DNA from 2 places in the Dialister sp. i34-0019-2H8 genome. Region 1 is predicted to be linked to the other one. Evidence: riboswitches for the same ligand, from Rfam matches in the RefSeq annotation. Region 1 holds a riboswitch; the other holds the start of a gene.
What was found. A riboswitch is a leader RNA that binds a small molecule or an ion and turns the genes downstream of it on or off. The one in region 1 is predicted to bind cobalamin.
Positions count from the first base shown of each region.

Region 2: linked by a shared signal. The riboswitch ahead of ACGG9R_RS10690 (TonB-dependent receptor plug domain-containing protein) and the one ahead of ACGG9R_RS05750 (hypothetical protein) in region 1 are both predicted to bind cobalamin.

Region 1 covers NZ_BAABYQ010000001.1:1,335,120-1,340,904, forward strand. Annotated here, with positions in the region: gene ahpC (alkyl hydroperoxide reductase subunit C) at 1-333, opposite strand, end outside; gene ACGG9R_RS05745 (hypothetical protein) at 766-1,734, opposite strand; gene ACGG9R_RS05750 (hypothetical protein) at 1,776-2,132, opposite strand; cobalamin riboswitch at 2,245-2,420, opposite strand; gene ACGG9R_RS05755 (DAK2 domain-containing protein) at 2,636-4,240, opposite strand; gene ACGG9R_RS05760 (DegV family protein) at 4,253-5,086, opposite strand; gene ACGG9R_RS05765 (hypothetical protein) at 5,263-5,649, opposite strand.
Region 2 covers NZ_BAABYQ010000001.1:2,457,141-2,462,925, forward strand. Annotated here, with positions in the region: gene ACGG9R_RS10670 (iron-containing alcohol dehydrogenase family protein) at 1-901, opposite strand, end outside; gene ACGG9R_RS10675 (hypothetical protein) at 1,376-1,615, shown strand; gene ACGG9R_RS10680 (exonuclease domain-containing protein) at 1,713-2,255, shown strand; gene rnhA (ribonuclease HI) at 2,365-3,129, shown strand; cobalamin riboswitch at 3,344-3,527, shown strand; gene ACGG9R_RS10690 (TonB-dependent receptor plug domain-containing protein) at 3,620-5,560, shown strand; gene ACGG9R_RS10695 (ATP-binding protein) at 5,659-5,785, opposite strand, start outside.

The sequences.
Region 1 (5,785 bases):
GTAGATATCAAGCTCCTTAGACAGTTTACCGGTCGGGTCGCCGATCATCGGATACTCGACCTTGCCGACTGCCTGAGACGATTCATGCCATGCTTTGTGAACAAAGTGGGTATCGCAGGAAACAGAATAAATTTCACATCCGATTCTCTGGAAGTCAGCATACTTGCCCTGCAAGTCTTCAAGTTCGGTCGGGCACACAAAGGTGAAGTCCGCCGGATAGAAGAAGAGCACACTCCACTTGCCGAGAAGATCCTTATCGGTGACTTCGATGAAATCGTTCTGCTGGAATGCATTCAGTTTGAATTCGCTAATTTTTTTACCGTTGAGAGACATTTGGGATTCCTCCTTATAAGAAATACTCTCTCGTACAGGATTCGTATCGAACCCTCACGAAGCATATTTAACTTTCTGAATGTATTATAGCGGGTTATTCGAAAAATGTCAATATAGTATTTTGAAAATTTTCGATTTCAGGTATTTTTACCAGTTTAAGGGGACTACAGGAAAATGACAAAGAAAAATAATTCTATGCCTCACAGATTTAGGAGAATGCCGAGGAAATTACTGTTTGGTTTTATGCTTTGCCTAAGGAAACGCTGATTAAATCGCAGAGTCAAATTCTACAAGAATTTTTATACATAGCTTCGTCATAGCCTTCCTTAAATAGCTCGCTATTCTCGTTAGGTTATTCCTCGCTATGCATAAAAATTCAAGAGTAAAATCTGACAACGATTTAATCAGTGTTTCCTTAAAATGCCTGTGAAGTCAAACGCTGTGATATACTTGCGTTTCCCTTGCCCCTGTCACCAGTAACGCCTGCTTTCGTGCCTTCACTACCGCTTCGGTGAACGTATTCCCGAAAAGTTCATGCGTCACATAGTCCGGCTCGATGGCCTCGACGATCTCTCTGGCGGCTCTCGTACGAAACGGATCATGATGATCCAAAGAACATATATGACGCATCATGACCTGATTCGTCAGCGGAACCGGCATTTCTCGCCTGAACTGGCGGATATATGCTCCGGAAAGAGAGCAGGAGAGATGAATACCTTTCACGAGCGCTCTCATTTTCCCCAGCCGCTTCATGCATTCCCTGATATAGAGCGCGGCCTCTTTTTCGCTTTTCAGATCCGGATTCGTGATCATGAAATGTCCGCTGTCAAACATAAGGCCTGTATGAGCGGGATCATCCAGTCTTGTGAAAAAGTATTCCACCTTCTCTGGTTCAAGCCGGTAAAGCCCCGGCCAGAAGATATTTTCAAAGAGAATGAATACCCCGTCCGGGATCAGATCGCGGAAAGACTGATAGAGCTCTGCCGTCGCTGCCAGAACTTCTTCATCGGTATGGCGGAAGCGCCAGGAAAAGGCCTCTTCAGGCGTACTCTCCTGCACATGCCAGACCAAATAGCGGGGCTTCTCAGCCAGTGCTGCACGGATATTCGCACGGATGACCTGTATCCAGCCTTCTCTATCCTCTGCGCCATACATTTGGCGTATATTATCCTGATTTGTAAAAATTTCAAACAGACGATCCTTATTCCCTTCATAGAAATCCATCCAATAGGGCCAGTACCTGAGATGCGTTCCCACGGTGATTTGCAAAAATGGCGGACTCCCCGCCTGACTGCCATATATGAGGTTTTCCACCCCATCCAGACCTTCCGCATGGATAAGACGCGAGATCTCCTCCTCCCGGTCACCCGGCATACGATAGTAGCTGATCAGTTGTTTCATCGGAGTATATCCTTTTCTATGTATCTGACTGGAACAGTTTATTATTTATCAAAAAAGCGATTGTACACATCTACCGCTTCCTGTGCCTTTTTTACAGCTTTATTTCTGGCTTCTATGATGGCATTCGCACCATTTGTCGCTCCGTCAATGTAGTGCTGGCAGGCTTTCACATACAGATCCACCTCTTCTGCATATTTTTGAAAAGCGGCTACATCCTGGATCCCCTTCTCCGGCGGTACAGGCACTGGCGGAAGGATGGCATCCGGAGATGGATATGCCTCTGTCATCTGTGTCGCTGCCGGATCGACCTCCGGGCTCGTCTTCTCCTCCTCTGCAAAGACGCATCCCGCACCAAGAAGGGCGAAGCATAAAATAAAGGCACCCATTTTCTTTTTCATTTTCATTCCTCCTTAAAAATGAGAAATTCATCGCTGTAACACCTAAAAAAGCCGCACGAAGTCAGGATGGACTTCTCCATCCCAAGATCCTGCGGCCACTCTCTCGATGGCTTACGATCGGACTACATCTTTCAGGCGCTCTGACTTGGTTCCCTGCTCTCCCATGTCCGTGCGAAGGAATTGCCATGAGAAAACTCCCTATACAGTTGCGGAACAGTTCCGGAGTCTCACCGGATTCCCCTGTAAATATCACTCACTAACCTTTTCATAGGATATTCTTATTTCCCACTAATGTCAAGAGATTTTATTGTCCTATGATGCTGGAGGGCCGACATAAGCAGCCGATGCGTACTTTTCGATGGCTGTGCGTTATCCCTTCAAATCCTGATAACCTGAAGAAACGCTGATTCAATCGCAGCGTCAGATGTATTCGGTGTTTGTGTAAAGAACCTCATCATTCCCATAAAAAAAAAGCAGAGCTCTCGCTCTGCTTTTCATGTTCCTTATTCTGCTGCGATAAACATCGGATACAGCGGCTGGTCGCCTTCGTACATTTCAAAGGTGACATTCGGGTAGGCTTTTTCTGCCTTCTCGATCTCTTTCTGACAGTCTTCTTCCGAAAGGTCTTTTCCGAAGTAAATGGTGACGATCTCGGTATCTTCATCAATAAGTTCACCAAGTACCTGCATGAAGCAGTCGGAAAGCTCCGGTACAGAGATGACTTCACAACCTTTGACAAGACCCATGAAGTCGTCCTTGTGAATGGTGGATTCACCGACGATGCTGTCACGTACAGCGGTCGTGATCATACCGCTCCTGATGTCTGAAAGACGATCGGCCATGGCATCAAGATTTTCCGCGATAGTGGCCTTACCATCAAAAACCATAGCAGCTGCCAGCCCTTCCATCGGGTTCGTGGATGGTACGATATGGACTTTTTCACCAAGCATTTTCTTCAGCTGCTGCGCAGCAAGAATGATGTTTTTGTTATTTGGCAGGATGATATATTTCTCATACTGTCCATTTTCCATACCTGCCGAGAGTTCCTGCACGGATGGATTCATGGACTGGCCGCCGGAGACAACATCACAGCCTGATTTTTCGAAAAGCTCTGTCCAGCCTTCTCCAGAGACCACGGTCAGGACACCAAGCGGTTTCTTTTCCATCTTCTGCTGCTTTTCTTTATTTCTATGAAATTGGTCGACCATGTTATCACACTTGATGTCATGGAGCGTACCCCAGTCCGCTGCCATGTCCAGGACATGGCCCGGACGCTGGGCGTGGATGTGGACCTTCACCAGATTATCGCCCGCAGCGACGATCATAGATTCCCCCCAGGAAGAAAGCTTCTGGCGAACTTCACGAGCACTTACTTTGCATGGGCTGATGATGAATTCCGTGCAGTAGGGATACTCAATGGAGAAAGACTCTCCTTTTGCTTCCAGACGGCTGATGACCGGCTTCACATCGACTTCGATATCCTCGACTTTTCCGGTCAGACCATTCAGACAACCCATCAAAAAGAAGATCAGTCCCTGACCACCAGCATCAACAACATTCGCATCTTTTAAAATCTGCAGCTGCTCCGGCGTCTTAGCGAGTGCTTCTTCTCCCGCATCGATAGATGCTTCCAAAATTTTGCTGAAATCCGTTTCCACGCGGTATACATCATGTGTCCCTTTCGCAATGCCGCGAGCTACGGAAAGGATGGTGCCCTCCACCGGCTTGGTGACAGCACGATATGCATACAGGATACCGTACTGGAAAGCCTTGCTCATCTGTCCGCAGGAGGCAGTCTTCTTGCCATGCAGGCCACGGCTGATGCCATGAATGATCTGCGAAAGGATGACACCAGAATTTCCGCGTGCCCCCATGATAGCACCAGCAGAAGCTTTCTCAGCGATGATGCCAACCGGCTCTTCCGGGCTGACTTCCGCAATCATGCTGTACATGGACTTCAAGGTATTCAGCATGTTATTCCCTGTATCGCCATCCGGCACGGGGAAAACATTCAGCTGATTGATAATTTCATATTTCTTCTGGAAAAGCTGATACGCTCCTACCAGCATATTTTTGAAACAATTCCCATCAATAACGGTATACATCATTCTCTCCCCCATTTATTTGGCTCTTTCAAAAATGAATCCAGTAAGCCCAGGACCCAGATAGGCTGTCAGAACCGGGGTCGCCGTCGTGAGTGTAATGTCCATGTCCGGATACATTTCCTTCGCTTTGTCATAGAGCACCTTCGCTCCGGCTTCATTTTCGATGTGTACGATGCCGAGTCTCTTGAGCGGCTCCTGCTTTTTCAGATAATCGATCATGAGCGCATTTGCTTTTTTTGTCGTGCGCACCTTCCCTAAAGCATCTACTTCATTGTTTTCATTCAGGTAAATCACCGGCTTGATTTTGAGAATGCTTCCAATGAGGCCAGCAGCCTTCCCGATGCGTCCTCCGCGCTTCAGATAGTCAATGGTATCGAGCGCAACGGTGAGTCCCGTCCGCATCGAGGCTTCTTCGAGCGCTTTCGCGATTTCCTCATAGGAAAGCCCCTTCTCGATCATATCCAGACCATCCTCCAGCAGATGGATCATGCCGATCGCCGTCGTTCTCGTATTGATGACCGTGATATTCTTGCGTCCCGACTGTCGGGCAGCCAAAAGCGCCCCGTTGTACGTGCCGCTGATGGTGGAGCAAATGCAGAGCACAATGATCGGGTCTTCGGCAGGAATATCGGAGAACAGCTTCAAAAAATCGCCGGTACTCGGCTGGCTCGTAGGTACCGATTTCTTCGTCGCTTCGGAATAATCGATGACAGCCTTAATGGTTGCCTCGCTTTCCGGTACGTAATTCTCTCCCATTTCAATGGTCAGGGAAATACAGTGTACATTCGGGTGAAGGGCTAGAAAATCTGCACCAACGCCGGAGGTACTGTCCAGAATCAAATGAATCATAGCAGTATGTTCCTTCCTATTGTTATTATGTTAGCGGTTAAGAGCTGAGAGGCTTCTGTAAGAGCGCATCATGGCCGAAGTGACATGTCGATCCGCGTCTTTCCGCAAGATCAAAATGCCATTTCTCATATCAAACATATCCATGCCGGTCAAATGCATGGATGCCCTGAAACGCATTACGCTTTTTTCTCTTTGGCTACTTTTCTTTCCGCCTGACGTTCCTTGAATTCCTTCAGGAGCTGCTGGTAGTCATCATCATCGTAACCATTGGTCGCAAGCATATATTCATGCAGCTTTTTTCTCTGTTTTGCTACATTCAGCGCAGACAGCTCAAAAGGATCGAGGGAAATTCTTGCCAGCATTTCACCGGTCGAAGAATAGCCGACGATGCCTTCGCCAAGGATGTCCACCAGCTTCTGCTTCTTCACTTCTTCACAGAAGGTATGGAAAAACTTATCTGCTTCCTTCGCCATGCTGTCGCGAAGACGCTTGTACTCTTCGCCTTTGTCTGCAGGAATCTTGAAGCCGTCAATCATGACATATTTTTCTGGTAAATTAAACATTTTATCACCTATTCGATTTTATATTTATCCACTGTATTTAACTATATCGCCCAAGCCGATTTTGGTCAAGTTTTTTGCACCATTTTGTACTGATATTCTCAAGGAAATCGGTACATTTTCAAGGAACCCTGCTATA
Region 2 (5,785 bases), 1.1 Mb from region 1:
CGATGGACTTGGCAAAGCGGTAGATCTTATCCCGTTCTTCGATCTGTCCATCCATCGTCAGCATGACCTGCAGGCCGTAATTCACGACTGCGCCGTGCAGATGATTTCCCTTGTGCGGCGTGCGGGTATGGCTGTTGTAGATCGCATGCGCCAGGCTCGAGTCCAGATCATCCTCGATGCATACAGACGCCATCCCCGGCGCCACGATGATAGAAAGGATCGCCGGCTCCAGTGCATCCGTCACGATGCCCTTGTCCACTGCTTCGAGCGCCGCCTTGCCATACTTCAGGATGCCGGGCGCTACATTCTGCGCGTTTCTGACGCCCGTCTCCTGCACCCATGTGAGATCCATGCCGCGTGCGGAGAACGGCACCTCGTACTGCTTCGCCAGCGCATCACCGAGACCGGCCCAGAAATATTCACGAGGCGAATGTGCGATGACCTCCGTATTGATGAACGTGTGATAGGCATTGCGGTCGCGATAGATCGAGCCCTTGAAGCTGTGATCCGGATGGTACATGATGCAGACCGCCGTGACGGACGCACAGTTCGACGCAAGCGTCGGGAACGTGAAGAGCGGCTTCTTCAGAAGATGCGTCGCCCACTTCGCCGTATCCGTCGCACGGCCGCCGCCGACTGCAAAGACCATGTCCGCCTTGCGGATCTCCGGGATCCTCGTCAGCGCCTCTGCATTTTCAAAAGTCGCGTCATCCCCGTACTGGAAGCTGCCGAGAAGCTCGATCTTCCCTTCGATCGCCTTGCGGATCAGCGGCTCCGCTGCCGCTCTCGACTTCTCACCGCCCACAATGACCGCCGTCTTGCCATAGTCCAGGCAGATATCCGGGATGGCATCATATGCATCGACCCCGATCGTGAAATGAGGGAAAAATGTACTTTTCATAGGAGTTCCTTCCTTTATACTCATAGGTAAAATTTTATGTGAACTATTATAAGCAGGAAGCGCGAGAGATGCAAGAGAGGAGGCAAGGATTCCAGTGGCGGCTTCGCCGCATTTTAGATGACGGTATTCCCGTATCGTCAGCCTTCCCCTCGAGGGGAAGGTGCCCCGAAGGGGCGGATAGGGTACTGGCGGTATGAAAGGCAGATGATGCAGATGAAAAACGTTTTTACACAAATCACTACTAACGAAAGCACCCGAGCGCCGCTCCGCGTCGATTTTATAAAGGGCGATGCCCAAAGGCTGAAGGATAGAAGTCTGATATCTGATGTCTCCCAATCTCCTAGTCTAATCCCTAGCTGCTCATCCCTGCTTTCAAGCTTCAAGGCGCGCCCCACGACCTGACCACATTGCCCCTAGCATTCATCGCCCAATAATGATACCATAGGGACATATCTCTAAAGGGAAGGAAGCACTATGAAACGACCGCAGAAAGTGACCCCGGAAAGCCGGCTGAACCAGTACGCCCGTAAAATGTACGGCAAAGAAAAATTCGAAAAGCAGTGGGACGAAGACTACGAGACAGAAAGCCTCACCGGCAAAAAAGGCGACAAGAAAAAGATCCGCACCACCCTGAACCGCAAGTTCCGCCACAGCAGAAAGCAAGACATCGCTGACGGCGGCGCCTATAAAAAAGAAACCTCGTGGGAAGAATAGAGACCCGGTGATCGCGCCTTTTAGACCGCGTGCGCGCAGCACGCACCATTCCTGCCCCCGCCACGCATCCCATGATTATCAATGAAAGCGTCTTACTATGATCAAGAAAGAAGACATCCTCGTCCTGGACACCGAGACCACCGGCTTCGGCCCATCAGCCGAGATCCTGCAGCTCTCCATCGTAAACGGACTGGGCGAGATCGTGATGAACGAATATTTCCGCCCTGCACGCGCCACCTGCTGGCCCAGCGCCGAAGCGGTGAATCACATCTCCCCTGCCATGGTCGCAGGCAAGCCCCTCATCAGCGAGAGGAAATTGGGCATCGAGAAAATCCTCCACGCCGCCAAGATCATCTCCGGCTACAACCTCCCCTACGACCAGAAGATGCTCATTCAAAACGGCATCTACATCCCGAGCCGTTCCAAAGTCCGCTACATGGACCTCATGAAGCCTTTCGCCAAGACCTATGGCGAGCCGAGCAGCCGCTATCCGGGAAAATATAAATACCAGAAACTCATCACCTGCGCGAAATACTACGGCTACTCCGAGGAAGGCTGGCACGACAGCCTCGCTGATACGAAAGCCACCCTCTACTGCTTCTGGAAAATGGTCGAAGACGGAAGCATCTGCATAGAATAAGAGATCATCGAGCGGCGCCCCTTCACAGAGCGCCGCATTTTCATGAAACGAAAAAGGGCGCGGCACACCTCCCCTTGCCCCCGCTCTCCATTTCCCCGAAAGGAACCCCATGCCCAAGAAATACTACGTCGTCAAGCGCGGACACCATGCGGGCGTCTACTACAGCTGGAGCGACTGCCAGAAAGAAGTCACCGGATTTCCCGGAGCCATCTACAAAGGCTTTGCCACCCAAGCCGAAGCGGAGGCCTGGTACGGCAAGCCCATCGCCCCGCCGCCGAAAGCCGCAGTCCATGCGGCCATCCCCAGAAAGCCCGCACCAACGATCGAAACACTCGAGAAGAAATACCCCGCCTACGCCGAACCCATGGACATCAGCTGCATCTCCTACGACGGCAAGACCGAGCGCATCATCCTCCCCGAGACACTCATCATCTACACCGACGGCTCCTGCCTCGTGAACCCCAATGGGCCCGGCGGATTTGCCGCCGTCTTCCTCACTGCCGAGGGCAGCGAGCTCCTCACCCTCTCCGGCGGCGAGCCCGCCTCTACGAACAACCGCATGGAGCTCCGCGCCGCCTACGAAGCACTGAAGCTCCTGGATGACGGCATCCGCCGCACCATCACCTTCCACACCGACAGCAAGTACCTGCAGAAAGCCATCACCAACCGCTGGCTCTACAACTGGAAACGCAACGGCTGGCTCACCGCCGCCAAGACCCCCGTCTCCAATCAGGACCTCTGGAAAGCCCTGGACCGTGTCATGACGCCCCACCGCCTCACCTTCGAATGGGTCAAAGGCCATGTCGGGACAAAGTACAACGAAATGTGCGACACCCTTGCGAAAGGCGAAGCGATGAAGTTCAAGAAATGGTGACTGGGGACGCTCCTTCCCACTTTCTTTCATACCGCCAGTACCCTATCCGCCCCTTCGGGGCACCTTCCCCTCGAGGGGAAGGCTGACGATACGAGAATACCGTCATCTAAAATGCGGCGAAGCCGCCACCGGAACCCTTTGAACCTTGAACCCTCAATCATTAAAATTTCATTTCCCTTTTCTGCGTGAATGCTGTATAATACATACAGCATTTTTATATTGAATCAAAGAAGGTCTTTCAAAAAATCTTTGAAAGTAAAAAGAGAAGACGGCGCAAATCCGTCGCGGTCCCGCCGCTGTAAGGCTGAGCCCTCCTCACGATGTCACTGGGAAACCGGGAAGACGAGGACAGGCGAGGACGCCGAGCCAGAAGAACTGCCCTCTTTGATGAAGACAACTGATCCGCTGCGGATGGTGCGATGTATACCGGAAGCAGATGGCGCAGGTTGTTTTCAAGTTTCCATCCATACGGGATAAAGGAGGAAGTAAAATGAATCAGAAAATTTTGACAGCGTCTTTGGCAGCTCTTGTGCTTACCACAGGCGCTTTTAGCGTGCAGGCAGAAAGCACCCCCCCGAATTTTTATTCGTTAGATGAGGTGGTCGTTACTGCGAGCCGTACACCGGAAAAGAAGATCGACGCCAATGCGGATGTCGCAGTCGTAACTGCGAAGGACATTGCCACAAAACACTATAGTGATGTGACCGAAGCTATTCGTTCTGTACCCGGTGTCGCTCTTGGCTCTCAGAATGCCTCTAGCCAGATTTCTTTCACCAATCCACTAACAATCAATGGTAGCCAAAATGTAGTTATCATGGTTGATGGTATGAGAATCAACACCAATGGTGTTATGAGCAGAACCACCGCTTTAGGCACCTTGACCAACATGAACTCCATCGACCATATTGAGATATTGAAAGGAGCCGCGTCTACTCTCTACGGCAGTGATGCGCAAGGTGGTGCCATCAACATCATCACAAAAAAGCCAGAAGACGGTCAGGTACACACAAAGCTCGATCTCTCCCGTGCCAGCTATAATGGAGAAAAGTATGGTATCTATAACGAAGGTAGCAGCAATGGTTTTTTCTGGACAGTAGATGCTCACAAAGAATTACAGGGCACGTACAAGGACGGCTGGGATCGTCATACCATCAATCACTTGAACGCGAAATCAATTTCCACTAAATTTGGATATGACTTTGGCAATGACTCCAATCTCGTTTTCAATTATGAAAAATATAAATTAGACTATACGCGCCCCGATGGCGGCACTACCAGCACACAAGCTGATCACGGTAAAAAAGATAATGACCGTATCAGCCTGCAATATAACGCAAAAATCAGCGATCGTGTTTCTAATCAGTTCTCAATCTACAGAAATCAAAATCGCATCGAAGATAACTATAACAACCTCACAAACATAGCAGATGGAAGTGGCTATACAGATATCCACATGAAGACCACCGGTATCTCCGATCAACTCACTTATAAAGGAAACGACCAAACAATTATCGGTGGCTTCGATTGGTACAAAGATGAGATTCCTCATTATAAATATTCTTACGGTGGTGGATCCCCTGCTAAGGAGTCTCCGGAAGAAGGTGCCAGCGTAACCACTACTGCCTTCTATGTGCAGGATAAATGGGACATCACAGACAAGTGGAATGTAACCCCAGGCATTCGTATCACACATAACAGCCAATACGGAAATAATACTTCCCCAAGCCTTTCCATTGGCTACAAGGCCAGTGAAAACACAAACTATTATGTCAATTACAAAAAATTCTTTAGAGCGCCTTCACTCCTTGAACTGTACTATATGAGCAAAAATGCACCCAACTTGGACCCAGAAAAGGGCTATACCGTAGAAATGGGTGTCAATCATAAGTTCAATTCCACCCTTACCGGCACACTCAATATTTACACCCAGCGTGCCGACAACCTCATCGGATGGGATAGTGCCGCTTTTAACTATGGAAACTCTGGGAAAATCAAAAATAATGGCGTCAATCTGTCTCTGCAGAAAGAATTCAATAAACATGTCAGCGCCACTTTAGGCTACACATACATTAACGCAGATTCTTCCACCAAAAACACGGTATATGCCAACATTCCAAAGCATGAACTTAATATCGGCATCAATTACCAGAATAGCAAGTTGACTGCCTCCTTATGGGGACGCGGTATCATGGATCGATACACGACAAAGGATACCATGAAAGACTACTCTAGCTACTGGGTATGGGATATTGCTGCCAACTACCAGTTCACCAAAGAAGCCACCCTCTTTGCCAGAGTGAACAACATCTTTGACCAGTTCTACACTGATGTCGGCACCTCCTACGGCCCGAATGCTGATCCAACAAAGTATCAATACTGGTACTCCGCTCCCGGCCGCAACTTCGAGATCGGCCTCCAATTCCAGTTCTAAGAAGCAAGCATGTGCGAGCACTGCATCACACACAATAAAAGCGATGAGACAAAAATCTCATCGCTTTTATTGTGCATCGTTGCGCCGCAACCGCTGCCCTACGCAAACACCTCATCCAGCCCATGAGGATAGAGGAGGAAGTCAAAGACGCTCATAATGAGGATCCCGTCATCACCGCGGCGCGGGCGCATGACATCCTTGACGAGTATGATCTTCTTGAACCCA